DNA from 2 places in the Natranaerobius thermophilus JW/NM-WN-LF genome. Region 2 is predicted to be linked to the other one. Evidence: riboswitches for the same ligand, from Rfam matches in the RefSeq annotation. Region 2 holds a riboswitch; the other holds the start of a gene.
The links. Region 2 has a riboswitch for cyclic di-GMP ahead of NTHER_RS15330 (methyl-accepting chemotaxis protein). Riboswitches for the same ligand answer to the same signal wherever they lie in the genome.
Positions count from the first base shown of each region.

Region 1 (15,103 bases), 320 kb from region 2:
GGAAACTTCATTGGCAGCATTGGTATTTTCTGAGCTGTTAGCAGTTAATTCTTGAGAGGAAGAAGCCACTTGTTCTGATTTTTGTTCAATTCCCTGAAGTAATTCTGCTACATTTTGTCGCATACCTGTCACGGCTCTGGTTATATCGCCAATCTCGTCGCCTCTCTTTAGATATTTCATTGATTCAGCATCATCATTATAGGTGAAATCATAGTCACCTAATCGGCTAATAAGCTCTGTAAGTTCTGCAATTGGTTTTCCAGCTACCCTATTGACAAAATAAGACATTATTAAAGCTATTAGTACTGTTAATATCAGAGCAGTCATTATTACGGCCTGAGTGAACTCAACATCCCCTAAAACAGCTTCATGGGGAACATCATAAAATAAAACCCAGTCCAATTCTTCAAGATACAAACTGCCTAGATAATGATCATCTGTGTCAATGACCTTGTCTTTTTCTTCCCATACTCTTCTCCAAATAATCATCAACTAACGTCTCTATTCTATCATTATTAGATTCTCCTTCTGTACCAGCAGCTATAGTTCCACCTCTATCAACAATATATACAGAGCCAACATACTCTTCACTGATTTCACGTATGTACTCAGATAAAAATCCTAAATTAATATCAGCTCCTACAACACTGTCTTCTAAAGGATATGACACTGTCACGGTATAGTCTCCACTTCCAGCATCTTCATATGGTTCTGTTATGAAAGTTTCACCATCTTGCATAGCCCCTTCGTACCAGACCCTTTCTCTTGGGTCGTAATCTTCTCCTAAATCCTGTTCTGGTTCTATTAACATTTCCCCATCTTCTGATCCTACATAAACATTCATAATATGTTCATAATTATCCATATCCAAAATATTGCTATACATATTTCTTAATTCTTGTTCATCATAATCTATTTCTGTTTGTGAGTTGGCAAGACTTTCTACCAAAATTGCTGTTTCATCAACTACTTCCATTATTTCTTCATTTGCTAAATGAACTTGACTTTCTATTTCACCTCTAACATACCCTCTCAAAGATGGAAGTGTATTAGTCACAACTACAAAAGATAGACCTATTATAGGAATCATAATCCCTATAATAAACATCATAAACAACTTATGACTAAGTTTCAACTTTTTTAACACAACGGTCCCCCCATTCCTTTATGAAATTTGTCTAAATTTGTCTAAATTAAGAAGTGAATTGATTATACCATAAAAACCCAATTAATAACAAATATTGTTTTTACAAAAAACAGGCTTCTGATCAAATAGAAGCCTGTTTGCTAGTTTAGACACTTATTAATTTCACAAGTTCAATTAAATTTTAGTTAATAGATATAATTTTTAATTACTTTTCACTTAACATCCATACTTTTTGACAACTGGGATAGATCTGATATGACTGCTTCTAGATTTTGAATATCATCTTTAATGTTTTCCACATTACTTGCCTGTTCCTGGGTAGATGCATTGATTTCTTCGGTATTTGAAGATGTTTGCTCTAAAGTTGAACTAATATTGTCCATAGAAGCTTCAACTTCTTCTATTGACGCCGATTGCTCCTCTGCACTTGATGCCACACTCTGAATTTCTATATCTAGTTCATGGATTGAATTAACCACTTCCTCCATTTTCTCTTTAACACTTTGAGATAGATCCAAAGCCTTATTTACTGGCTCTTCAGCACTTTCAGTGGCTTCTTTGGCCTCATGGGAGTTTTGAACAATTTCATTGGTTATTTCTCTAATTTCGTCAGTGGCCTGTGCTGATTGTTCAGCCAGTTTTCTGATTTCATCGGCAACCACACCAAAGCCTTTGCCATCTTCACCGGCTCTGGCCGCTTCAATTGATGCATTCAGTGATAATAGATTGGTTTGCTCGGAAATTTCATCAATCTTATCAACAAATTCTCTAACCTTATCAATTGAATCCACAGTTTTTTGAGTTTTCTCTAAAGTAGCTTCTCTTCCCTGGTTAACCACCTGCATTTGGTTAAAAGTTTCTTCCGCATAGCTTTTAGAAGTCTCTACATTTGATCTTACGGTCGAACTTTTATCGGCAATGGTTTCCGACGATTCCGCCACACTCTGAGCAGACTTAGATATATCTTCAACTGCTTTTTTGGTTTCGCTAATTGTACTAGCATTTTCTTGGGCTCCCTGGGCTACCTCATCAATACCAGAACTCACTTCACCCATGGCAGTTGAAACATCACTTATGTAGCTATTAACTTTTTGAGAAATTTCTTGGGCACTATCGCTTGTGTTATCAATTTTTTCTACCACCCTAGTTAAGTCTTCAGTTTTTTCCTGTTGGCTTTTAACAGCTATGTCAAGTTCACTTTTAGATTCGCTGGCAATTTTAGTGACAAAAAATATTCCTATTAGAAACGCTACCATAGTTAGTATAGCAGTTATTAATTCTGCCGATGTTTGCGTATTATATTGATTGTAAAAGTAATAGAAAATCAATATTACTGCAGATAAAGTACCAGAAATTAAAGCATACTTCCTATCTTGATATACAACAGCTATTAATAATACCGGACACAAGGTCATAAAAGTAATACTGTATAAGCCAAAATAATTTGTAATTACATACAAAGCTAAAATTCCTATCAAGGCAATATATCTTATATATAAGTCGTTACTATTTAAAAAAAACCTGATACCCACTATAACTAAAGTTATTAATGTTACTCCAATTAATATAATTATTTCTTCATTACTCCGATCACCCTCAAAGTATGAAGCCACATGTCCCATGATGTAAAATGTTGAAAAAACAACTACCAAAACCACTGTGAATAAATTAGCTTTCTTGTCTAAATTATTCATTAATGTTACCCCCCCTCAATAGCTCTAGAAATATTTCAACCAATTTTGGATCAAACTGAGTTCCCGCACATCGCTTAAATTCAGCGACAATTTCTTTTTCACCCATTGGCTCTTTGTAAGGCCTACCATTACTCATCACTTCATAAGCATCGGCAATGGCAGCAATTCTGGCCAGAAGGGGGATCTCCTCCCCTGATAATCCCCTGGGATAACCTGAACCATCCCAGTGTTCATGATGGGACAGGATTTCTTCGGCAACATGAGCAAATTCTTCAGTAGCTATAGCAATTCTGTAACCTATCTCGGGATGTTTTTTCATGATTGTCCACTCGTCTTCATTTAATGTCCCATTTTTAGTAAGCACTTCTTCAGGGATATTGATTTTACCGATATCGTGGAGGGTTATCAAAAGGTTTAGCCGGTTCAGTTCTGAATGAGATAAACCAATTTGTTTGCCAATTTCTCGTGCCATCATCAACATGCGCCGGGCATGGCTTTCTGTTTCAAAGCTCTTGGCTTCTAAGGCTTTTAAGAGGGCATTCACAACATCGCTTCGGGCACTTCGGCTCTCGGCCAGTTTTAACTTGTACATATCATTTTCTGCCCTAGTAAGAACTTCCATCATGTCCTCCTGAATACTCTCTTTAGTTGCCGTACCCACTGCCAGAGAGAGGGGGATGTTTTTCACATAAGTACCCTTGCATTTATAATTTATTACCTTACATATGTCCCTAGCTTCTTCATCCGTAATATCCGGGAGTAGGATTACAAACTCATCTCCTCCCCACCTGGCAATTTCAGCTTTTTTACGAGATGATTCATCACATGATTCATGCAAAATCTGAGCTACCTTTAGTAACATTTCATCACCAACATGATGGCCGTAAGAATCATTAATCATTTTAAGTCCATTTAAATCTGCCATTATCACACTAATAGGGAAATAACTGCTACTTCCTTTTCGGGTTTCACCATCCAAGCGAGTTAGTTCACCTTCTAAATAAGCACGATTATACAGTCCAGTTAAACTATCGTGAAAACTTAAGTACTGAATTTTTTCATCCTTATTTCTGCGTACAGTAACATCTCGGGCTACTGACTGAAATTCAACTAGCTCACCCATGTCATTAAAAATAGGGCAATCAATCCAGTGCTGCCAATAAGCTTTCCCATCGGCACCGGTAACCTGATGTTCGTATGAAAGAACCCTGGGGTTATTCGTAAGGTTTTGATATTTTTGCCAAACTTTATCTCTTTCCTGCTCAGGGACAAACTCTATCCACTTTTTTCCCAGCAAATCATGTTTTGTCTGACCAAAAAAATTACAATAAGATTTGTTAACAAAGGTTAAAGTGGTATCAGGAAGCCACCTGCACACCAGCTCTAACTGCTCTTCTATTAAAGCCTGATACCTAGCCTTTTCCCGAAGAAGCTTGTCCTCTGCCCGTTTTTGCTTACTAATATCTATAAAAGAACCCACTAATTTTAAAGGCTTGCCCTGCTCATCCTCAACTAAAGAGGCAGACAAGTGAACATCAAACAATTCTCCATCTTTTTTTCGGGCAATCAATTCGCCAACCCAAGTCCCCTTTTCAAAAAGCTCATCCAAAATCTTTTGGGTTTTGTCAATGTTTTTCCAAAACTCCAGAGCGGACCGGCCTAAAATTTCTTGTTCTTCTTCATACCCCCACAAATCTAAAAAGGATTGATTGACATAAGTGATATATCCTTCCAAATCCGTAAAGGCAATGGCATTAATGGACGAATTTATAGCCTGTTCTTTTACTTTCAATTCTTTATTTATGTGGTCAGTAATTCTATTAACATCGCTTTTTAAGTCGTTCATATACTAAGCCCCCCCCCACGTATAAATCTTACTAAATCAATAATTTTTTGTTAAAATTTGTCGAAAATTCCCATAAATTTATTATAACATTTATTTTCTAAAATATTAATACTTGTTAATATTCTTACTAAAGTTTAAATTAGCATCATACAGTCAAAAAAAAACCTGACCCGAATAATCCGAATCAGGTTGAACAATATTGGTTAAAATCATAAGATATCAATCAAGCTTTTTGTGACAAGAAAGAGCCGCCTATATTTCCCGAGACTATTTGATAGACATCTTCAGCTCCTTGCTGAATATTTGAAGCAAATTCCTGTCCACCAGAAACCATTTCCTCTTTGATTGTTGAAGCAGTTTGGGTTATATCTTCTCCAATAGAAACTGTATTTTCTTTAACATTTTCCCCTTCGTTTCTAACTATCTCGTAATTACTTTCAATATCCTCAATATGATTCTCTATTTCGGCATGTCCACTGCTAATTGTATCAGGAATTCTATTAAATGGTTCTTTAACTTCTGAAAACTCTTGGAATCCTTGGTAAACCCCGACGGCTCTATCTACAACACCATCCCCCTCTTTAAAGCCTTCTGCCACATGATTTACTCCTCGAGCTACGGCTCCTGCAGTTTTGGCAACATCTTTACCAACAGTAACTGCAGTTTCTACCCCCGTTGAAGCTATATCTCTAGCTGAACTTCTCATTTCACCAGCAACATCTCGTATTTCTGTAGCACTTTCCCTTATCTCATCATAACTGTGTTCAACTTGTTCTGCTGTCTTATTTACTTCAGTTTTAACATTGTCTCTAGTTTCCTGAATAGTTTCTGTAACTTCTTGCGTTGTTTCCTGAACAGTTTCTCCAATTTGAACTATGCCATCTTTAACCTGTTCTCCTACCGATACTGCTGTTTTTACAGTTTCTCTAGCAGTATCAGCAGCTGTTTCAACCCCTTCTCTAACACGAGTAGTAATTGTATCGATAACTCCTTTGTCTTCTTGATTAGTCTTCGTATCTTTAGTTTCTACCTCTTCTTGTGTTTTTTGAATTTCTTTTGCTTGTGTATTTTGCTGATCATCAACCTGTTTATCTGTTGATTTTGATTCTTGAGTTTGTTGGGGCTGGATTGATTGAATTCTCTCTGTAACTAACCCTGTTAACCTACCTCCTCCTTCAATAATAGTCATTAAACATCCCCCCTTATAGAATAATAACCTTTTTCTAATAATTGAAATTTATCTTCTAAAATAAATGCTCCATCCACAAACAATTTTAAAGTCCATAACCCGCAGGGTAGTTGATGCTTTGAATTTCTCAAATCTAACCAAAACCACAACATCTTTGTTTGAGTTTCTTTAGAATTAGTTTCAATAAGATAGTTTTCACTAACTTGAAATAAATTTCCTTGAGGTGTATACCATGCTGTAGTAATCGAATGAAGTCCAGTAACTTGTGTAAACAAAAACCTGGCAACAATTTTTTGATCCAAAAATCTATCATACTGCCTTTTATGATTCTTTATTGGTTTTTCGGACATTACTGAGGATAATTTATACTCTTCAATATGGACACTATATTTTTGGTTATTGTACAACCTTTCCCCTCGTTCATTGATTATTATGACTGACCAAATCTGATCATCGTTGTCTAGCATATAAATATTAGCTTTAGGATCATTAAGTCTCAAATTTCCATTTATTAAAAAGGCATACAAATGTTCACCCGGTGGCAGTTTTATCGTTTTTAACCAACAGTCTTTATCTTCTTCCATTAGCAAACTATTTTGATATTTAGTGAAATTTCCGATTATTTCAACATATTCTATCGGAATATTGGGATCTTTATCTAAACTTAAAGTAACTTCCACATTATCACTTCCTTAGAATTACTTCTTTGAGAGTTTAGGTTAAAAAAAGCTACTTCACGAAGAAGTAGCTTCTGCTTACTTCTTCCTTGGCAACCCGACTGTCTTTTATTGACGTTTTGTCAACAAAAGACTCGTGGCTTTGCGCCCCCACCTCACGGCAGGTTTGCCATTTTCAAGAAAGAATTATAGTATTTTAAATTAAAATATTGTAATATTGGTTCTGTTATTATTAACTTTCTAGTTAAATAGACAAAATCCTTTAGGACTATTGTATTATTTTTCCACACTACTCTATAAAACATAAGAGAAAAGTTTTATAGAAATAATTTTAAAGTTAAAGTACAATATTACCAGACAATATTAGACAATATATACCAAATTATAAGGAGGGAGGAAAAATATGAAAAAGTTAGTCCAAAGAAGTATTAAGAACAGGTTAATATCAGGAGTCGTAGCCTTGACAATTATTATGGTAGTTGCCCTAATACTATTAAATAACTATACTATCGAAGATATAGTAGAAACCACAGTTAATGATAAATTAGAGGGAGACCATGAGATGGGACTAAGAGTCGTTGAAAACAACTTTAGCGGAAATTGGCATATATTAGGAGACGAATTATATAAAGGAAATGTAACTGCAGATGAAATGACAGGAACTTTAGATAATATCCAAGAAAGTACCGGATCTGTAGCAACTATTTTCAAAGGTGACACCAGTGTGGCTAGTAATCTTACAGATAGTGAAGGAGAAAGGGCAATCGGAACTCAAGTTGATGAAGAAGTATCCCAGACTGTTTTGGAAGAAGGAGAACGGTTTACTGGTCAAATAGAAATTTTAGGAACCCCCCATGAAGTTATGTATTCTCCTATAGAAAATCCCGAAGGTGAAGAAATCGGTATTTGGTTCACAGGTGTGCCCATTGATGATGTCAATAACTTGATCAATCAAGGAAATATGAGTTTTATTTTTTTCTCTTCCATAATAATTATTATCGCCTTAATACTCTTTTATATTGCAATCAATAAAATTGTTAAGCCAATTAAAGGGTTGACCTCTTTGTTAGATAAATTTTCCACATTAGATTTATCATCAAGTGAAGAAGATAATACTAATAGTTATTTAAAACGTTCAGATGAAATAGGTAAAATGGCTAAAGCCATGATGAACATGCAAGAAGCAGTTGTACAGTTGATTAAAAATATTAATGATAAATCAAACCAGGTCACTTCCTCGGCAGAGGAATTAAGTGCAAACGCCGAAGAAAATACCAGTGCAGCTAATGAAGTTTCAAAGGCAGTAGAAGAAATTGCTCAAGGTGCCACCAGCCAAGCCGAGAAAACAGATCAAAGCTCTAATGTTACTGAAGAACTTGGAAAAATCATTGAAAAAGAACAGAGCTGTGTAGATAGTTTAAATCAAGCTATTGAAGAAGTAACCAATAAAAAAGAAGAGGGTACTGAAGCAGTTAAAAACTTGCACGAAAAAACAAATGAGACTAACAGTGCCATCAAAGAAATCACAGAAGTAATTGAAAAAACTCACTCAAGAACCCAAGAGATTAAAGAAGCAAGTAGTCACATAACAGATATAGCTGAGCAAACAAACTTATTAGCCCTTAACGCCAGTATTGAAGCTGCTCGGGCAGGCGAGCATGGACAAGGTTTTGCAGTGGTAGCTAACGAAATTAGACAACTTGCAGAAAAGTCAAATGAATACTCAGAAAATATCTTGAACAATATCGATGGGTTAAATAAACAGGCAAATGATGCAGTTAAAACAATGGAAAATGTAAAGCAAATAATAAAAGAACAAAGTGTTTATGTGGAAGAAACCGGTTCCAAGTTCGATGGAATTTCTAATGCCATAGAAGGAGTAGAAAGTCAGTTATCCGAACTCAATGAATTTGGAAAAGAAATGAATAATAAGAAACAAGAGATTATAAACGCACTACAAGACCTGTCTTCAATAGCTGAAGAAAACTCATCAAGTACTGAAGAAATTTCATCAACTGTGGAAGAACAAACTGCAAGTATGGATGAAATCGCTTCAGCCAGTGAACAATTGACAAAATTAGCTGAAGAAATGCAAGAAGAAATAAATAAGTTTTCGTATTAATAAGACTCATATTGCGATATTGACGGTCTTTTCTCCGTGCTCCGATTTTATGTGTGCCGTAGGAATAAGAATGATGACACTTACATTTAATTGGGCTGTTCAAAGTTAATTGAACAGCCCAATCTACATAAAAGGCTACAAACCCTTAACAAACATTTAAATATGTTAATAAATTAGATTATGTTCCTAGACTTATTCAGAATGGGAGTGCACATAATTTTGTGTAAATAATTAACATTATCATTAAAAACAAAGCAATTCCGATTAATATAATATGCGTTTTGTTAATTTTTTCTTATTTAGATAACTATTTATTAAATTCGACATCTTAAAATGCCTCCTTTTTATAAGTAGATTCGTTTTTACCTGGCACTATAATAAGTCCGCACTAATTTTCTTTTAGTACGGACTTATTGCTCTTAAAATTCCTTTTCTCTGTTGTAACTCATTGATTTATACAAGTTATACCAAGTTAATCAACTGTATACGCTAATTAAATGTAATTCGCTAGCTAAATGCTGTATTCGTTAACTTAGTCTGTAGGTGTTCACTAAGCGCTATCTTCTGAAGGTTTCAAATTAGGTATACCTAAATATATTGCCAAAAGCACACAACCGAGCATTAAGAAATTGTAGTGCAAGTTCGGGATTATTGTGAGTGGCGAAATTCCAGCAAGTGAACCTGCCAGCAAGATTTGAGCCCCATAGGGAAGCATTCCCTGGGTTACTGATGCAAAAATATCCAGCATACTAGCACTTCTTCGCAGATCAACACCATTTTCTAAAGCAATATTCTTCGCCAAAGGTCCACTGATTATAATTGCAACAGTGTTATTGGCAGTACAAATGTCGGCAGCTGCTGATAAAGCACCAATCCCCAGCTCTGCCCCTTTTCGAGTTTTGACCCGCCTTGATATTTGATCGACCAAAAAGGCCAGTCCACCTTCTTTTCGTATCATGGCAGCCAGTCCACCAGCAAACAATGACAAGAAGAAAACTTCGTTCATATCAGTAAAACCTTGATATGCGGCTTGAGACAGTTCTAAAGCTGTAAAATCTCCGTAAACAACTCCAATTAGCCCAGCCAATACCAAACCTAAAAACAGAACAACAAAAACATTTACACCCATCAAAGCAAAGACAAGTACAAATATATAGGGTAAAACCTTAATAATTTCAAAGGGATAATCTCCATCTAAAGCAGCAACATCACCGACAAATAGTAAAATAATCAAAGATATAATAGCGGCAGGGAGTACAATCAAAAAGTTCATTTTAAACTTATCTTTCATTTTAACTCCCTGGGTCTGAGTAGCGGCAATTGTTGTATCGGATATAATTGACAAATTGTCACCAAACATGGCACCACCAATCACAATTCCCATCATGACCGGCATAGAAACTCCAATTTCGGGACCCAAGCCAACGGCAATTGGCGCAACTGCACCGATAGTTCCCATTGAAGTTCCCATGGCCAGGGATATAAAAGCACTTATCAAGAATAAACCAGGTAGCAACAGGCGAGCAGGCACCATAGTAAGCCCTAGATTAACAGTAGATTCAACGCCTCCCATACCTTCTACTACTGCTGAAAAGGCACCGGCCAGCAAATAAATCATACACATAATCACAATACCTTCTTCACCGGCCCCGTTAATAAAAGTCTTGATCCGTTCATCAATTGTACCTCTTGCCATAAATACTGCTACTACAATACCAATCAATGCTGCAATAGGTGCAGGAAATTCGTAAAAGGCCATTTCAACTCCTAAATAAGTCAGAAACAGTCCTACACCTAAATACAAAAATAAAAACACAAATAAGGGTATTAATGCCCAACCATTCGGTTTAATTTCTTTTTGATCCATCTAGGTGATCCCCCTTTAAATCTTCATTGTCAGTAGTTTTGTAATTTTCTTACCAATTTCTTCAGATGGGTTAACAATGTAATGTAGGGAGGCGCTGAGGGAATTGCAATAAATAATTATCCCTCAGCCCCTTGGTTTTGTAGTTTGATGATATTTCTAAGGGTTTCTTTCTAAATTACTGTTCCATTCCTTGTTTTAGGTCTTCGATAATATCATCTACATCTTCAATTCCTACGGAAACCCTTACCATACCATCGGTAATACCTGCTTTTTCACGTTCTTCTTGTGGAACTACAGAATGAGTCATGGATGCTGGATGCTGGATCAATGTATCCACATCTCCCAAGCTAACAGCCAATGTACACAACTCTACATTATTTAGTAGGTTTTTACCAGCTTCAAAGCCACCTTTTAATTCAAAGGCAATAATGCCACCAAAGTCTTCCATTTGTTTTTTAGCTAACTCGTGTTGAGGATGGCTTTCAAGTCCTGGGTAGTACACTCTTTCTACAGCTGGATGTTCTTCTAAGAACTTGGCTACCTTCATAGCGTTTTCACAGATCTTGTCCACACGAACAGCTAAAGTTTTAATTCCTCTGAGCAATAGGAAAGCATCAAAAGGTGCAATAATACCACCTAAATCTTTTACTGTAGTCATTTTTATATCACCAATCAGTTCCTCGAAACCTACTACTATTCCGGCAACAGTATCTCCGTGACCACCAAGGTACTTGGTAGCACTATGAATTACGATATCAATTCCCATTTCTAGCGGTCTTTGAAGATAAGGAGTCATAAAGGTGTTGTCTACTACAGTTGTAATGTCGTCCTTTTCCTTTGCAATTTTCACAACTTCTTCCAGATCAGTGATGGAAATAGTTGGATTCGCAGGAGTTTCAGTATAAATCACCTTTGTATTATCTTTAATAGCAGCTCGGATATTTTCAGGCTCACTGGTATCAACAAAAGTTACTTCAATGCCCCAGTTGGGTAACAACTCGTCAAACAGAGAGTGAGTACAGCCATATAGTGTATCTGAGGCCACCATATGATCTCCACAATTTAATAAATTCATCACAACAGCAGACACAGCTGCCATACCAGATCCTAATGCTATAGCATCATCTCCACCTTCTAGGTTAGCCATCTGCTTTTCAAGATTTTTTTGAGTTGGGTTACCCAATCTAGTGTAGATGTAGCCAGCCTCTTCACCGGCAAATCTAGCAGCTCCTTGTTCAACATTGTCAAATACAAAGGTTGAACTTTGATAAATTGGGGTCCTAAGAGCACCCGCTTCGTTCTTTTGACCTTCATCGGCATGGACAATACGAGTAGTTAATTTTGAATCTTTCATTAAAAACACCTCCACTTATTGTATTTGTGTCATCTATTTATATGCAATAACTGTGCCAGCTTCAATTAATTCGGCAAACCATTGGCTCTACTTCCCTATATCACAGGTTTTGACGAGTTTGGTTAATTTTTATTTAAAAAGCTGTGCAATAAAAACACTTCCTCTTCTGGAAACATGCTGTTCCAGAAGAGGACTAGGTTTGTAAAGAAAGGTTTCCGCCGGAAATAATTCGTTCCATTTTACGCTATGCCATGAACAAATTTGCAGTTTGAACACAGTTAAGCATTATTAAATAATCTTAACATTATTATAATAGTTTTGGGACAGCCATACTACTAGAAATTATTGAGATTTTTAAAATTCTAGCAGATTCTTCAAATTCCAGTTTTTTACTTTTCACCCTCTTTTTCACCTTCAAGGAGCAATATATACCTTATTTATAACATAATGTATATTTCATTTCACTACGTAAAAAATAAAAAAAATTTATGGGAAGGATAATAATAATGTTAAACATTATACAAAAACTTATTAAAAAAAAACGTCCCTATATAATGAGTACAGAAAAATTAGATGATAGTAACAATACGAAAATAAGTAAAAACTTTAATTATAATCACAAACATCTTAAGAATATCTTCGAAAACAGTGATGACATTTGCTTCCGGAATTTTATCACTGATTCGAATGCAAATGTACTTACACTATTTATCGAGGGGTTAGTAAACGAAGAACTGGTTAATAGTGACATTATTAAACCACTACAGTATAACTCAACTAAAGAGAAAAACACAGATGAAGCTTCTCCAGAGACTATCAAAAAAAGATTATTTACAGTAGGAACTGAAGTACAAACCAAAACTTGTTTCAATCAATTAATCGAAGAAGTATTAGATGGAAAAACAGCTATAATTATAGAAGGGCTTCCACAAGGCTTTATTATTGATTTAACTCAATGGGAAAACAGAGGAATTGAAGAGCCAATTAATGAGCAATCAATCAAAGGACCAAGAGAAGGGTTTACTGAAACCCTTCGAATCAATACATCCCAGTTAAGAAGAAGAATTAAATCACATCATTTTAAGATTCAACAATTTAGAATTGGTAAGCAAACAAATACAAATATAGCAGTAGCTTATTGTGAAAATATCGCTAATCAAACAATTGTCAATGAAGTAATTAATCGTATAAACAAAATTGATATTGACGGCATTTTAGAAAGTAACTATATCCACGAGTTAATTGAAGAAAGAACAATCACTATATTTCCGGAAATGATAGACACTGAAAGGCCGGATAAAGTAGCAGGACATCTCTTAGAAGGTAAAATAGCCATACTTACTGATGGTACTCCTTTCGCAATAATTCTGCCAGTTACATTAAGCGAATTTTTTCATACTCCTGAAGATTACTATACTCGCTATATTTTCTCCTTTGTACAAAGGACTTTAAGATTTGCTAGCTTTTTTATTGCTACTTGCCTACCATCTATTTATGTTCTTATGACAAAATTTCATTATGAAATGATACCTGTAGATATTATATTTTCAATTGCAGAAGCTAGAGAAGCTGTGCCTTTCCCACCACTGTTGGAAGTTTTGTTAATAGAAGTAATTGTAGAGTTTTTGCGTGAAGCAAGTTTAAGGTTACCTGGGCCAATTGGTCAAACAGTGGGTATAGTAGGGGCCTTGGTCATCGGAGATGCTGCAGTTAACGCTGAACTTATGAGTCCAGTATTAGTAATATTTACTGCTTTTAGTATGATATCTAGTTTTGTTATACCTAATTATTCAATGGCTTCTGCTCTGAGATTACTTAGGTTTCCAATTTTGTTTATGACAGGAATACTAGGAGGTTTTGGATTTATGATAGCCTGGTTTTTAATAGCTACACATCTTTGTAACATAAGCAGTTTTGGAGTACCCTTTTTACAGCCAATTGCTCCTTTCAAACTTTCTGAACAACGTGACACGGTTTATAGAATGCCATTCAGGTGGGTTAGAAAACGCCCCAAAGCAGTTGCAAATAAAAATATCAGACGTCAAAAAGGAGTTGAAGAAGAGGATTGAAAAAACACGAAAAAAAAGATATAAGTCAATTCCAATGGATTACTATAATTCTTGGCATGACAATTGGTATAGGAATAACAACATTACCCAGGGGGATTGCTACTGAAGCCGGTAGAGACGGATGGTTTTCTATTTTGTTGTCAACCTTGATAGTTATTATATATGCAAATATTTGCCTTTACTTTTCTCGCCTTTTTCCAGATAAAACTCTAGCTCAATCCAGCATAATAATACTTGGTAAGTTTTGGGGTACCATTCTGATCGTTATATATAGTTTATATGCCTTAACATTGTCCGGGTTGGTTCTTAGGTTTTTTATGAACATTGCATATGTGTATCTGGATATACAATATCCAATGGTATTTCATTTTATTATAATTCTCTCTGTAATTATATATATAGCAAGAAATGGTCTATCAACTTTATCTCGACTCAGTGAATTAGTTCTTTTTTATACACTACCCCTATTCATACTTTTTTTAATCCCCGTTTCATTAGATAAACATATAAATTTATTACCAGTCTTTGAAGGAGGGATTGTAGAACCAGTTAAAGCTATACAGGAACCTCTTCTTGCTTTTCTAGGTATAGAAATTATATTAGTATTTTATCCTTATCTAAATAAGAAAGAAGATGATGCTAAACTAACCAATATAGCAATAATTATTACCGGACTTATTTATACTTCAATCTTTATAGTCTCTCTAATGATGATGGGACTAGAGCAATTAAACCTGACTTATTGGCCATTTATAGAATATTTAAAAATTATTGATATAGCTGTTATAGAACGCATAGATACTTTGTTTATTCACTTATGGTTAGGCAAGGTAATTCTAGTTTCTTCCATTCAGTATTTTGTAGCTACTTTTTCTCTGGCTCACATAACAAATAAAGATTATCATGACATTTGGTCACTAGTGGCTTGGCCCATTGTATTATTTGTGGCACTAGTACCTCAAAATGTTCCTGAGACTGAAGAGTTTGCAGCTAACTTCACTTTATATGGAGGAGGACTAGTAATTTTAATTCCCATTTTGCTTATCATAACATGTAAATTGAGAGGTGTCAGATAGATGAGAGTTAATATAAATAAAAGTATAATAATTCTTATAATAATCTTTATTTTTAGTAGTTT
Region 1 is NC_010718.1:2,626,657-2,641,759, forward strand. Features, by position in the region: gene NTHER_RS12395 (methyl-accepting chemotaxis protein) at 1-489, opposite strand, end outside; gene NTHER_RS12400 (cache domain-containing protein) at 443-1,147, opposite strand; gene NTHER_RS12405 (methyl-accepting chemotaxis protein) at 1,360-2,841, opposite strand; gene NTHER_RS12410 (sensor domain-containing diguanylate cyclase/phosphohydrolase) at 2,834-4,687, opposite strand; gene NTHER_RS12415 (hypothetical protein) at 4,911-5,876, opposite strand; gene NTHER_RS12420 (glycogen-binding domain-containing protein) at 5,876-6,556, opposite strand; cyclic di-GMP riboswitch class I at 6,642-6,734, opposite strand; gene NTHER_RS12425 (methyl-accepting chemotaxis protein) at 6,957-8,675, shown strand; gene NTHER_RS12430 (Na+/H+ antiporter NhaC family protein) at 9,226-10,542, opposite strand; gene megL (methionine gamma-lyase) at 10,718-11,896, opposite strand; gene NTHER_RS12440 (spore germination protein) at 12,403-13,965, shown strand; gene NTHER_RS12445 (GerAB/ArcD/ProY family transporter) at 13,962-15,041, shown strand; gene NTHER_RS12450 (Ger(x)C family spore germination protein) at 15,042-15,103, shown strand, end outside.
Region 1: it holds a riboswitch for cyclic di-GMP, as region 2 does, so the genes downstream of both, NTHER_RS12420 (glycogen-binding domain-containing protein) here and NTHER_RS15330 (methyl-accepting chemotaxis protein) in region 2, are expected to answer to the same signal.

Region 2 (15,103 bases):
CGAAATTGGTGTTATAACAAATGCTTTAGTTCAAATGCAGTCAAAAATCACTGAACTAATTAAAACTATAAAAGAAACCAGTGAACAGTTAGCGTCTTCCTCCGAAGAATTGAGTGCAAATACTGAAGAGAATACCAGCGCTGCTAACGAAGTATCTAAAGCAGTAGAAGATATAGCAAGTGGAGCGAGTAATCAAGCGGAAAAAACAGAAAAATGTTCAGATAGTGCCCAAAAATTAGGTGAAATTATTGATGCAGACCAGGAAAACGTACAAAAATTAATTGATATAACTCAAGAAGTGATTGAATCTAAAGATGAAGGTTTAGAGACAGTAAATAGTCTCACTTCAGAAACAGAAAAGGTGAGTGAAGCTACTGATACAATGTATAACGTTGTTAACCAAACTAAAGAGAGTTCTAACATGATACAATCTGTTACTGATACAATTAAAGATATAGCTGAACAAACAAACTTACTTGCCCTTAATGCAAGCATAGAAGCTGCCAGAGCCGGAGAAGATGGAAAAGGTTTTGCTGTAGTTGCAGATGAGATTAGAAAGCTAGCGGAGCAAAGCAATAAACACTCGGAAGAAATAGAAAATGCTGTTAAAGAATTAAAAGAAAAATCTGAAGAAACAGTCAATACCATGGAAGAGACTAAAGAGTTGATAACTAATCAACACAATAATGTAGATAACACTAAAGATAAATTCCAAGATATTGCTGATAAAATATCAAAAATTAAGCAGAAAACCGAAGAATTTCAAGATACGGGAGGGGAAATGGATACTAAGAAACAAGAGATTATAGATGCATTACAAGATTTATCTGCTATTGCTGAAGAGAATTCATCTAGTACTGAAGAAATTTCTTCTTCTGTAGAGGAGCAAACTGCAAGTATGGATGAAATAGCTAAAGCCAGTGAACAGCTTGCCAAACAGGCTGAAGAAATGCAAGAAGAAATTTCTAAATTGTGCGCCATGCATGACGATTAGCTAGGTGGTGTAAGTCCACTATGGGGGTTTGTAGTTACCAACCATTAGCCAAGAGCAAGGGTGCCCATCGTGAGGTGGGATCTGAAGGAAGCTTAAGGCAAAATTCCGACCCAAGGCACACGAACATCATCAGGCATAAGGTATGGGATGAGTTTGCAATACAAAACGAAGTCCAATCAACTACACGGACATACCAGTGTAAATGATGTGGGTACATGGAATGAAAGTTAATCGTCTTACCGTGGGAGGTCTCATGGACGTGGCAAGATGAACTTCGAACCACGGTTGAAATAAGATTTGTCATGAGAAGTCAGCAGATTCCATAGTACTTGATGAGGTCGACATCATTAAGGAAGGGATGAACCTAGGAGGAGATCAGTAAATGACTGTTACCAATAAAGGAATGAAGTGCCGCCAACTTCTGACAGGCGAAAGCTGCAAAGAAGGCTCACCGCAGAAGAATAGTGCGGAACACGAAGGATATGCGGGAGTGCACAGTTCTTTAAGGATAACTGAAAACAACATCTCCAATGCAAACTTGTCGAAGGGGAATTTGCTAGAGGAAATTTTGGATAGAGACAACATGAATAAAGCATTCAAGAAAATAAAATCCAACAAAGGCTCTCACGGGATTGATGGGATGGGAGTAGATGAACTTCTACAATATCTCAAAGAAAACGGGGACCACCTCAGGCAAAGAGTCCTGGACGGTAAATACCGCCCTAATCCCGTCAGAAGGGTAGAGATACCTAAAGAAGATGGGAAGAAAAGAAAATTAGGCATACCTACAGTGGTAGACAGGGTAATCCAACAAGCAATAGCCCAAGTACTATCTCCAATATATGAGGAGCAATTCTCAGATAACAGCTATGGTTTTCGCCCTGGACGCAGTACTCATGATGCAATTAAGAAAAGTCAACAAAACATAAATGAAGGATACAAATATGTAGTAGATATGGACTTGGAGAAATACTTTGACACAGTAAACCAGAGCAAATTGATAGAAGTGCTATCTAAGACAATAAAAGACGGTCGAGTAATATCTCTTATCAACAAATATCTAAGAGCAGGAGTAATGATCAAACACACCTATAAGGATACAGAAGTTGGCGTGCCCCAGGGCGGGCCTCTTAGCCCTATCCTCAGTAACATAATGCTCCACGAATTGGATAAAGAACTTGAGAAAAGGGGGCACGAATTCGTCCGCTATGCGGACGACCTGCTAATCTTTTGTAAAAGCAGAAGAAGTGCCGGACGCACCTTGAAGAACATACTACCCTTCATCGAAAATAAACTATTTCTCAAAGTAAATAAAGATAAAACTGTAGTTGCCTATGTAGGAAAGGTAAGATTTCTTGGGTTTGGCTTTTACAGACATAAAGGAAAAGCCAGATTAAGAGTTCATCTTAAATCAGTTACAAAGATGAGAACGAGAATAAAAGAACTCACATCTAGAAGTTATGGAATAAGCAACGAAGCCAGAGCAAAGAAACTTAGCCGATACATTATGGGTTGGGTTAACTACTTTAAACCAGCTGATATGAAGAATCTGTTAATAAATACTGACAGTTGGATGAGAAGGCGTATTCGCATGATTTACTGGAAACAATGGAAGAAAGTGAGAACAAAATTTAAAATGCTCAAGTTCTTTGGAGCCAATAAATACAAAGCATGGGAATATGCAAACACAAGAAAGGGCTACTGGAGAATTTCCAATAGCCCCGTCTTATCCAAATCCCTTGGAAATGATGTAATCAAAGGATTTGGTTTCCTATTCTTTTCGGAATATTATCGACAAGTTAAAGCGTAAACTAGGAACCGCCGTGTACCGAACGGTTTGCTCGGTGGTGTGAGAGGTCGGTAGATAAAATAATTATCTACCTCCTACTCGATTAAGTATTAATGAGTTAAAAAAGCTAACGGTTAGTTGATTTTGCTATTGCATAAAAAATAAACCAGGTAAACAGACTTTAAAACCTCATTCTGATCTGGCAGGAAAGGTATGGAAAGAGTGGTAGGTAGAAGACAACTATTAAAGTATATTAATTAAAGATGAACAAAGATAGGTTAAGGGCTGTACTTCTTATGATTTATATATGTAGGGAGTACAGCACTTTTTATTTTGGATAGGCGCTGTTGTATTTAGTTGATGATAGTGTAATATTATCAATTGAAGCATTTTCACATTCTCGGCTTTTTTTGTTTGACTTACGCGGAATCTGATCAAGCAATTGAGTATTCTTTAGATGAAAACAGAACTTTTTAATGGAAGAGAATGAGTGGACTTGTTAAGCTATTCATTTACCGAGATAACTTGTGATTGATAAGCGTTAACACATTGAACTAATTAATGTTATTATAATAGTAATAATAAACTTGCATAGATCTGGAGGGATGAAAAATGAGATACATACAAACGGACTGGAACATACCGTATTACAACTTTGCTCTTGAGGAATATTTAATAAATGAAGCACCGGAAGACAGCTATTTGTTTTTTTACATTCACAAACCATCTATTATCGTAGGTAAGTATCAGAACACTATTGAAGAAATTAATAAAGAGTTTGTTGATGAGCACGATATCATAGTGGCTAGAAGAATTTCTGGCGGCGGGGCAGTTTACCATGATGAAGGTAATTTGAATTTTTCTTTTGTTCAAAAAGCGGACAAGGAAGATGTTAATAATTTTGAGAAATTTACGAGACCGATAATAGAGGCCCTTAATGAACTAGGGGTAAAAGCTGAACTTTCCGGGCGAAATGATATTCTGGTAGACGGCAAGAAAATTTCAGGAAACGCCCAGTATTATGCCAATGGAAGGATATTAAGCCATGGGACCTTATTATTTAACTCCGAAATGTCCAATTTAACCAAAGCTCTAAAGGCAAATGACCTTAAGATTAAGTCAAAAGGGGTAAAATCAGTTAAAAGTAGAGTGGCAAACATTAAAGATTATATGGATCAAGATATGTCAATTTATGAGTTGAAAAACTATCTTCTAGAATATATTTCTAATACTTTAGGTGTTGAGGAATATGTCTTAAGTCAAGAAGAGCTTAAGAAAATTGAAGACGCTGCAGAAAATAAATTTAGTAAATGGGAATGGAATTGGGGTAAGTCCCCGGCTTTTGAAATTAGTAAAGTTGATAAATTCTCCTGTGGTTTGATCAATGTAAAATTAAATGTTCGCAAAGGTAAAATTAAAGACTGTAAAATTTACGGTGATTTTTTCACCAGAAGAGAGCTTGAAGAACTGGAAAACTTCTTATGTAATCAAACTTATGAACAAGAAAGCCTAAAAAAGGCTTTACAAGAGAAAGAGATTGACTTGGAAGATTATTTTCAAGGGATTGATCCCGAGGAGTTTGCAGAATTTATTACAACATAATATGTTTGCTAATATTTTTGGTTAAGTAAATCGGGTCAAGTAAAAAAGTGCAAATTAACTAAATTAGTACGATAAACTAAAGCGAGGCAGACTAAATTAGCTTGCCTCGCTTATAATATGTTTTGTTATTTCATCAATTTATTAACTAATCAGCTTCTATATGAAGGGTTGATTTTATGCCATTTCCTGTTAAGTGTTAAGTGAGGTAGGCTAGTAACTTTGAGAGATGCTTTTAAAATAATTATAAACACCATCGGTAATGGCCTGGGCTGCGTTTTGTCTAAAATAATTGTCTTTTAATAGAGATTCCTCCCAGTAATTAGAAACGAAAGCCAGCTCTACTAAAGCCGAAGGCATATTTCCGTGCCTGAGCACATAGAAACTTCTATCCAGAGTACCTCTATCTATTGTACCAAGTTTGTTTACTAAAGCTGTTTGTAGGCTATTTGCCAAGTTATAGTCGTAAAGACTTCTTTGTGAAGAGTAATAAGTTTCAGTTCCTTGGGCAGATCTATTTAATGCTGCATTAGCATGAACACTTATGAAAATATCGGCGTTAATTTGATTAGCCAAATTGATTCTGTCATATAGTGTTACATCAATATCAGAATACCTAGTAAGGTATGTTTCAGCACCTAAGTCCTCAAGTAGATCTCTTGCCCTCAGGGATACATCTAAAGCAACTTCCTTTTCTGTTAGCCCAGTAGGCCCAACTGCTCCAGGGTCAGTTCCGCCATGTCCCGGGTCAATAACTATTTTAAAACCTTGTAAGGGTGATCCTTCATGTCCCTCTTGCTTGTTCGTGTCCTCGGTTACTCCATCATTATCATCAGCCAATCTTACAAAGTCTCTACTTACCCATCCTACTTCATTGTGTTCTGGTAAATTGATTTTCATCCATTCATGATGAGTATTATCGTACTCATACGAAACTTCTTCTAATACTGGATAAGTTTCATTAGCATGAACTTGATGGATTGGTGCGTGGTTTAGTCCTGGGCCAGTTCTTACATTTAATGTAGTAGCGGTTACCTCAGCCTGTTCTAGATCTTCAATTTGGTGATTATTTTCCCTCTGTGAAATATAAACAGAATTCTCTTCTTCTACCCAATTAACTTGTGCCCCAAGTCCCTCACTAACAAACCTCAGTGGAACCATAGTCCGGCCTTGATTGGTTATTAATGGAGCTGTATCCATATCCAGTGCCTGTCCATTTAAACTGTAATTTTGGATACCTACTTCTAAGATTAATCGATCGTCCCCCAATTTTATCTCAATTTCTTGGCTATCACTATGCCACTCAACATATCCTCCTAGAGCTTGACTGACAAATCTGACTGGAACTTGAGTTCTGTTGTTTTGGTCTATGTACGGGTTTTGATCTGGAAAGTTTATTTCCTCGTTATCGACAAACACCTTAACTTCCTGTCCTGCTAACACACCGCTTACCATAGTTAAAACAGTGAGAAAGACTAACATAGAAAGGCCTAGCTTAACTTTATTCATTTTTAACAAATCTCCTTTCTCATTTTGATTTCTGAAATTATTAGGTCTTACTCTGGAAGGTCCGTTAGAAATTAAATGAACTTTCGCCAGGGGACTGGGGAGCTATCCATGTTTGGTAGAGCATAGGGGTTTTAAAGCTATGAACCTTAAAAAGTGGCCCCGGGTGTGATATTACAGTGAAAAATTGGTACAACATTTTATGTAAACACGTGGCTATAAAATATTATAATACATTTCTTAGCTTTTGCGGGAGCAAATGGCTAATCACCTGTAATTACTATAAAAACCAAGATAATGGCAGCTATAAGTTTTTCATCCATAAATTCGATAAAAATAGACAAAAATAGAAAAAATTAGACAATTAGTGCTCAGGTCTCAGAGGAAAGATAATAATTAACTAGAATTTAAAATATTAACTAAAATAGTTTATTTTATGACTATTTAATAGAATAGAATCTTGATAAAGGCAAACCTATCGCGAGGTGGGGGCGCAAAGCCACGAGTCTTTACGATTATTATAAAGACAGTCGGGCTGCCAAGGAAAGGGGTTTGTGCTGCTCTTCTTTGGAGCAGCTTTTATTTTATTGGAATACTTAATCAGCAAAAATTTAAACACAAATGGGGGGGAGTAATTATGAGAAACTTATTCAGTGGTCTTAGTTTGCAGTGGAGGATGTTAATACCCTTAATTATTATCACAGTCTTAGCAGTTGTGGTAATGGGGTATACATTATCCAATAATGTTGAAGATCTTGTAATTGATTTGATGACTAACAATGCAGAGAGTGAGATGGAATCAGTGGTTGATGGTTTAACATCTGCCAGTCAAAACAATGTAATGTTAATGGATATTATGGAAGATCAGTTTTTGGATGACACCTGGGCTGCAGCAACATTAATTGAAGAACATCCAGATTATTTATCCCAGGATGGGATGGAGGAGTTAAGGGCAACGCTAGGAGTTGATGAAGTTCATGTAACAGATTCAGAAGGCATAATCCAATATAGTAGTTTTGAAGATGCCATAGGACTAGATTTTAGTGAAAGTGAACAAACGCAACCCTTTCTTGATTTAATTGACCAAGAAGATGCGGTCCTTGTCCAGGAGGCGGAAGAAAGGGCTCAAGACGATACTATGTTTCAATACATAGGAGTATCCAGACAGGATCAAGATGGTATCGTTCAAATCGGTATTGAAGTGGATGAACTGCAAGAGCTTTACGAATTCGTTGATCAAGAGGCGCAATCGATTGCTGAAAATGCAGAGTTAGGTGAAGAAGGGCTTGTCTTTGCAATTAACGATCAAGGTACTTATAGCCTACATTCTAATGAAGATATGATTAATCAACCCATGCCATATCAAGAATTGCAGGATTATATTTTTGAACATCAAAGTGGAGAAACCAGCATGGATATAGAGGGCGAAGAATATTATATAACATTTGAAAAGTGGGAAGATCTTTATGTCGGTGGCATGATCAGTATGGATGAAATCAGGGAACCGATTAATACTTTTAATCAAATAGTAGTTGCAGCTATAGCAATTATAATTTTATTGTTAATCGGGACAAATATGGTTATTTTTAAACAATTACTAACGAAGCCAATTTCAAATTTAACACATATAATCAATAAATTAGCCGATTATGATTTTAGCTTTGATGAAGGGCATGAAGCAGTCAAATACATGAATAGATCCGATGAGATTGGGACAATCACTAATTCCCTTGCTACTATGCAAAACAATGTGGTCTCTCTAATTAAAAAATTACAAGAAAAATCCAATGAGGTAGCCTCCTCTTCCGAAAATTTAAGTGCTAATACAGAGGAAAATACTAGTGCAGCTAATGAAGTATCAAAAGCTGTTGAAGATATTGCCAGTGGTGCAGCTAATCAGGCGGAAAAAACAGAACAAACCTCAAATAACTCGGAACGACTAGGAGAAATAATTGATGAAGACCAGAAAAGTGTCCAAGAATTAATTGATATAACAAAAGATGTGACAAATCATAAAGAAAAAGGCTTTGAAATCGTAGAAAATTTGACTGAAGATACTCAAAAAGTAAATGAAGCAACGGATAAAATGATGGAAGTAGTTAATAAAACAAAAGAAAGTGCAGATACCATCCAGTCAGTAAGTGGTACTATCCAGGATATTGCTGAACAAACAAATCTGTTGGCTTTAAATGCCAGTATAGAGGCGGCGAGAGCCGGAGAAGATGGAAAAGGTTTCGCAGTAGTTGCAGACGAAATCAGAAAGTTGGCTGAACGCAGCAACGAACACTCCGAAGAAATATTATCCTCAGTCAAGGGGCTGAAAGATAACGCAGAAGGTGCAGTTAACAATATGGAAGAGACCAAAGAAACGGTTAATAATCAGCGGGAAAATGTAAGTAAAACCAAAGAACAGTTTGAGGAAATTGCCGAAAGAATAAATAAGATAAAAGAAAAAACCGAAGAATTTCAAGATACCGGTGGTGACATGCAAACCCAGAAAAATGAGATTATCGAAGCTTTACAAGACTTATCAGCTATTGCAGAAGAAAATTCATCTTCTTCCGAAGAGATATCATCATCAGTTGAAGAGCAAACGGCTTCAATGGATGAAATAGCAAAAGCCAGTGAGCAACTTGCCAAATTGGCCGAGGACATGCAGGAAGAAGCATCTAAGTTTAAGTATTAATCCTACCACTACCAATGTTTAAAGGAGCCTTATTGTAAGGCTCCTTTTTGCAGTTATTTATGTTTATGGCGTTGTTATACTGCGTAGTGCTATTAATGTAAAATCTTCAGTGAGACAAATCATACGGTAGTGAAATCATACGGTAGTGAAATTATGCGGTAGTGAACAAATTATGCGGTTTTGAAAGTATTAATTTATATTTAAAACTTTCATGCGATAATAAAGTGTACTCCGGGGAATATTTAATTCACGGGCAACTTTAGCTTTGTTGAAAGAATGTTTCTTTAGGGAATCAAGAATGGTTTTTCGTTCAAGCTCATCAATTTTACTTTCTGAATTACTTTTATTACTGAAATTATCATCCTGTGAATGCTGTCTGTGTAGCTGTTCATGTAACTGTTGTTGATCTTGACTGCCAAATTTTGGCCCTGGATGTAGATAAGAGGGGAGCGCTTTGATACTGATTTTGCCTTGTGTTGAAAAGATCACAAGTCTTTCTATTACATTTTTTAATTCCCTTACATTACCGGGCCAGTGATATTCCTCTAGAGTATCCATAACAGCTTGTTCGATTTCTGTAATCTCAATTCCGTGAACCTGGGAAAAATGATCTATAAATCTTTTAGTTAGGGGCATAATGTCTTCGGTTTTTTCTCTTAGCGGTGGAAGTTCTAAATTCGCTACATTGATTCGATAATATAAGTCTTCTCTAAACTGATTATTCTGAACCAGTTCTTCTAGGTTTTGGTTAGTAGCTGCTATAATTCTGACATCGACACTGACAGGTTCTATCCCTCCTACTCTGTAAAAGGAACCTTCTTGTAGTGCTCTTAGTAATTTTGCTTGCATATTAAGAGGGAGATCACCTATTTCATCGAGAAATAAAGTCCCTCCATCCGCTATTTCAAAAGCCCCTGGTTTACCTTCTTTTTTTGCCCCTGTGAAAGCCCCCGAACAATATCCGAAGAACTCACTTTCAGCTAAATTTTCAGGGATAGCACCGCAGTTAATAGTGATCAATGGAGCGTCTTTTCTATCACTGTGTTGATGAATGGCATTTGCCAGTAATTCTTTTCCTGTTCCGCTTTCACCATTTATGAGGACTGTGGCTTTAGTTGGTGCTACCTGTTTTGCCAGTTCAATTACATGTTCCATTTTTGGACTAACAGAAAAAATGTTACCAAAAGTATAATGCTCTTGAGAAATTTTACTGACTGTATTTTCCAGATAGTTTAGTTTACTATTGGCTCGGCTTAGTTGTTCTTGGAGTTCCGTTATGTGAGTAACATTCTTGATTGTGACTAATTTATTTTCTTCGGACTCATTACATGGAAAAGGTGCTACATTAACTGAATAAACTTTGTTATTCAGATGGTATACGAAATCTCCTCCACTTCCGGATTGGATTTTTTGTAATAATTCCCTTGGAATCTCGGGCTGAGTAGATTGAGCGGACTGAGTTGCTAGAATACCGGCTAGTGCATTATTTTGATAAAGGACTTCTCCATCACTCGAGAGAATAAATACACCTTCATTGAGATTATTTAAAACCATTTGCAGGTAATCCACCACATGCCACAGTCTATTTGAAAATGCGTCACAGATAGATTTGACAGTTATCAAGCCAAGGCATTCCTCATTTTCATTTAAAACAGGAGCTCTTTTAATACCGTGAAATCGCATGTTGTCCCGAACTCCAGTTAAATCTTCGTGGTCTTTAAAGCGGATGACATTACGTGTCATGATATATTTTACTTCAGTATCCCATTTTATTCCTGTTGCTAAGTTTTTTACTAAATCGTTTTTTGTAATCACACCGACTATAGCTTGATTTTCCATCACCAGTACTTCTTCTTTTTTCTTTAGCAGCATAATTTCATTTAACTCTTTGACTGTGGCACTAGGTGAAACAATAGAAATATCTTTAATGACTGCATCCCCTGCTGTTAAAACTGTCAGATTGGAAAAGTCCATAAATATACACCCCTCTATAAGTGGTGAATCGGATCAATTTAATGTTAATGCTCATTAATGTTGATGCTCGTTTTCAGCGTAACTGTAAATAGATTCATAATTATTATTCGATAAATTTTAATCAATACCTGTTTTGGTTTAGAAAATTAACCATGGATTTCTTCTCCAAAAAAAGCTAAAGAGCTTTCAAAAATTGTTTCTGACACGGTGGGGTGAGCAAAAACTGTGTTTGTTAACTGTTCTACTGTTAATTGATTAGTTACTGCTATTGCAATTTGATGGATGAGTTCAGTAGCACCTACTCCAACCAGGCTACCCCCTAAAATTACGTTATCTGTAGAATTCACAACTAATTTGCTAAATCCGGACAGCTTCTGCGTCGTTAAAACTTTACCATTGGAAGAAAAGGGGAATTCAGCTGTTTTAACCTGATATCCCATATCTTTGGCCTCTTTTTGAGTCAATCCTACTTGGGCAGCTTCAGGATCAGTGAACACAGCCGATGGTATATTATCGTAGTTTATCTGTTTTTCTATTCCGAGAATATTATCAACGGCAACAATGGCTTCATGAGAAGCTTCATGGGCCAGGAGATAACCTCCAATCACATCACCTATGGCATATACATTGTCTAGACTTGTTTTTAGGTGTTTGTCCACCTGAATAGCACCTTGTTTTGTTGTGTCCAGTCCAAGCTCGGTTGCATTTAAAGCTTTAGTATTGAAATCTCTTCCTATGGCCACAAGGATTTGGTTACCAAAAACTTTTAATTGTTCTTCATTTTTAGTTAAGGTGATCATTAGACCGCCATTTTCAACTTGAGAAATTTCTTTTGCAAAAGCTCCTGTAATAATATTGATGCCTTGTTCTTCGGCACTGATTTTAATTTCTTCACCAATTTGTTTATCCATATAAGGCAGGATATGGTCCATTGCTTCTACTACAGTCACATCAACACCGAATTTATTTAAAATAAATGATAGTTCCATACCGATAACGCCGCCACCGATAATTACCATTTTTGATGGCAATTCCTTTAAATTGAGTAATTCTGTACTGGTTAAAACATTTTCGTGTTCTATTCCTTCAATTGGAGGGAGCTTAGGTTTTGACCCTGTTGCTAAAATGATATTTTTAGCTGTTATATTTACTATCTTATTGTCAGCTTCAACTGTCACTTCAGTAGATGATTTGAGTTGTCCTTCACCAGAAATGACTGAAACCTGGTTGTTGGCTAACAGATTTGCAACTCCATCTTTTAGAGTAGTAACTACATTATCTTTATAAGAAACTGCTTTTGAAAAATCTCCTATTACCGCATCAGTAGTAATTCCAAAGTTTTCGGCAGAATTTATTTGACTTAAGAGATTAGCGGATTGGATAAGGGCTTTTGTTGGTATACAACCTCTATTTAAGCAGGTTCCTCCTAAATTGTCTTTTTCCACGAGAGCTACAGATAAACCTGCTTTGGCAGCTCTGATAGCTGCTGTATATCCTCCGGGTCCCCCTCCTAAGATACATAAATCAACTTCTTTACTTTCTTTTTCGGGTTCTTTTTTGCCAAGTAAGCTACCAAAGTAGTTAAATTGAGATTCATCTGAACCACTAGTCTTGGATGTATCTTTATCTTTGGGTGAACTTTTAGGCTTATCTTTTGACACTGTTTCAGTTGTTTCTAATTTACAAACGGCTTGATTGAGTTTTGCTTTTTCCCCTTCAGAAACCATTATCTCTTTTACTGTTCCATTAACTTCAGCTTCAACTCGCACATTGGTTTTATCCGATGTCACTTCTAGAAGCGGATCTCCAGATTTGACCTCTTCCCCTTCTTGTATGAACCATTGATATACCGTGACTTGGTTACTTTTTTGATTCAATTTTGGAATTTTAACTAAAAAATCCATAAATCTACCTCCTGTATAATATAATAGTTCTGTTAAGTTATATGATATTTGAATCAGTCTCCGTCCCGGAGTTAAGATAGTTTTAGACAGAAATCAAAACCCTCCGGGAGAAAGGAGACTGATCCATGACTAAAGTTGTATGCCCTAGATGCAATAATAACTGCTCTGACAAGTTTTATAGGTTTGGTTTTGATAATCATGGTCATCAAAAGTATCAATGTCAAGAATGTTTTAGTCAGTTTGCACCTAAGACACTTTCTAAAGGCGGGGATAAAAGAGGTCCTAATAAACCTCGTAAATATCCCTCTTGCCCTAAATGCGGTAAAGCTACATTTTTACATCACGACTATGAATTTTATTCTAATTTGAGGTGTTGGGACAAAAGCTGTAATCATTCTTTCTATGTCCCTAAACCTCAAAGTATTCCTGAACCTTCGCAACTTGATATTGACGGCAAAGTAGACTTCTCTAACATGAGACATTCTCTTCATACTGTTATTCGAGCTCTTTACCTGTACTTTATCAATGGTAGCTCTACTAGAGGTGTCTCACAGTTCCTTATTGATTGTGAAGGAATTAAAGTATCTCATGTTACTATTGCTGACTGGACTAAAAAGTTTGCTCCTCTGTTTCTTTATATCTCTAGATATCTAAAGCCAATAGATCTTGACTCTTCTGATGAGTGGCATGTCGACGAAACTGTAATTAAAATTAAAGGCAAAAGATTCTACGCCTGGACTGTTATTGATGCTGAAACTAGATTTGTGCTTGCATTTCATCTATCTCCTTACAGAGATAGCCAGGCTGCTTTTAAAGTGCTGAACTATGCTAAGAAACATTTTGGACAGCCTCATAGTATCGTTACAGATAGATACTGGGCTTACAATGCTCCAATTAAAGTTCTGTTTCCAAACTCTAATCACATCAGAGTCGAGTCTTTTCAAGATGATATCTCTAATAACTTAATTGAATCTTTTTTTCAGATTTTCAAAAGCTGGGTTAAGCAACGCAGAGGATTTGCTTCTTTCCAGTCAGCCAACAAGTTGATTGCGGTATTTGTGTTTGCTTTTAACTTTGTTAGGACAAGCAATGTTTTGAATCAGTCTACTCCTGCTCAAGTTGCTGGGATTAATTACTCTAATCGTAATAGGACTTTTTGGCTTTTACATAGTAATAATGCCGCTTGACTGCCAAATCTTTTGAAATCTTGCGAGCAAATGAGCTTATTTTTCATAACAACTTAACAGACTCAATATAATGTATCTAGAAGTCTTATTATCTAACCTTGTTTAAATTCATGAAAACGAACGGAATGAATTAGCAAAAGTACTGGGTAGCACGATGGCTACCCAGTGTTGATTAGCTTTGAAATTCAGGTAAAAATGCTTCTACTGATTTCTTGACCAAAGTGACGGAGTAAGCCATGGATGGTCCACCACCGAAAGCAACAGAAACCATAGCTGATTCATAAATCTCTTCCTTTGTGGCTCCAGCTTCAAGGGCTTTATAAACGTGGAAAGCGATGCAGTATTCACAGCGGTTATAAGCACCGATGGCCACACTGATTAATTCCTTTGTCTTGTTTGATAAAGCTTCATCTTTGTAGGAAGCTCCTAATAGGTTCATAAATGCCTGAGTTTGTTCAGGTGCCTCATCTTCAAAACTTTGAAGACCTTCCATAAATTCGTTTAATAATTGTTTCGGATCGTTCATTATAACCCCTCCTTAGTGAAATTAGTATCAAGATTTGATAAAAAAACATCATTATTAAATAGTTGCAAAATTCGTGCCAATCCTGGTAAAAGGCAGAAATCCCTTTATGATGGGAAGGACCGCAGGAGGGGACATAAATATGTGTCGAATATTAGACGGTTAGCTGACGGTTTGGTTTGACACGTGTCAAAATTCAGGTCATTCTTTATAGCGCCCAAACATTCAGAAAATTCTATTGACAAAAAACTAATACCATCGTAGTATAAAGTCAAATCTTTATTATGGAAAAAAATAGCTGGGGGGAATAATATGAGAAAATTTTCATTTTATGTAATTATAACTATTATTTTTATACCTGTACTAATTGTTTCTAACTCATCTGTAGCTAAAGGAGAGGAAGGAACTAATTACCACGATAACATGGAGTATCATTTAGACTTTTTAATAGATGAAGAATTGGCAGGAAGAAAAGTGGGTACTGAGGGAAATGAAACAACCGTAAAGTACTTGGAAGATAAGTTTAAGGAATATGGTCTTAAATCACCAGAAGACCTGGGATATCCCAGGTTTGAAGGCTATCAACATGAAATTAATACACCCCTAGTTCGATGGGGTGGTGAACCTACTTTTGAAATCGAACTAGAAGATGAAACAAAGGAACTAGATTACAGGACAGATTATCGGCCGCGGAAGGACGATTATAGTGCAGGTGGAAATTATCAGGGAGAATTTAAGCATCTTGAAGAATATCAACAGATGTTTGAGATACGGGACGATTTAGAAGGAAGTGCGGTGTTGGTTGATTATTATGGTTCTGATTTTGAAGAACGGGGTTATGATGAATATGAAATGGATAAGTGGTTGGTACATCAAGGGGCAGAAGTTGTGATATACCCTGAAGAGGAGGATATGATATCTGAACGCAATTTAGAAATTGG
Region 2 is NC_010718.1:2,302,987-2,318,089, reverse strand. Features, by position in the region: gene NTHER_RS11110 (methyl-accepting chemotaxis protein) at 1-994, shown strand, start outside; gene ltrA (group II intron reverse transcriptase/maturase) at 1,377-2,804, shown strand; gene NTHER_RS11095 (lipoate--protein ligase) at 3,396-4,385, shown strand; gene NTHER_RS15335 (N-acetylmuramoyl-L-alanine amidase) at 4,596-5,891, opposite strand; cyclic di-GMP riboswitch class I at 6,347-6,431, shown strand; gene NTHER_RS15330 (methyl-accepting chemotaxis protein) at 6,526-8,574, shown strand; gene NTHER_RS11080 (sigma-54-dependent Fis family transcriptional regulator) at 8,764-10,548, opposite strand; gene lpdA (dihydrolipoyl dehydrogenase) at 10,695-12,452, opposite strand; gene NTHER_RS11070 (IS6 family transposase) at 12,578-13,639, shown strand; gene NTHER_RS11065 (carboxymuconolactone decarboxylase family protein) at 13,812-14,168, opposite strand; gene NTHER_RS11060 (M28 family metallopeptidase) at 14,475-15,103, shown strand, end outside.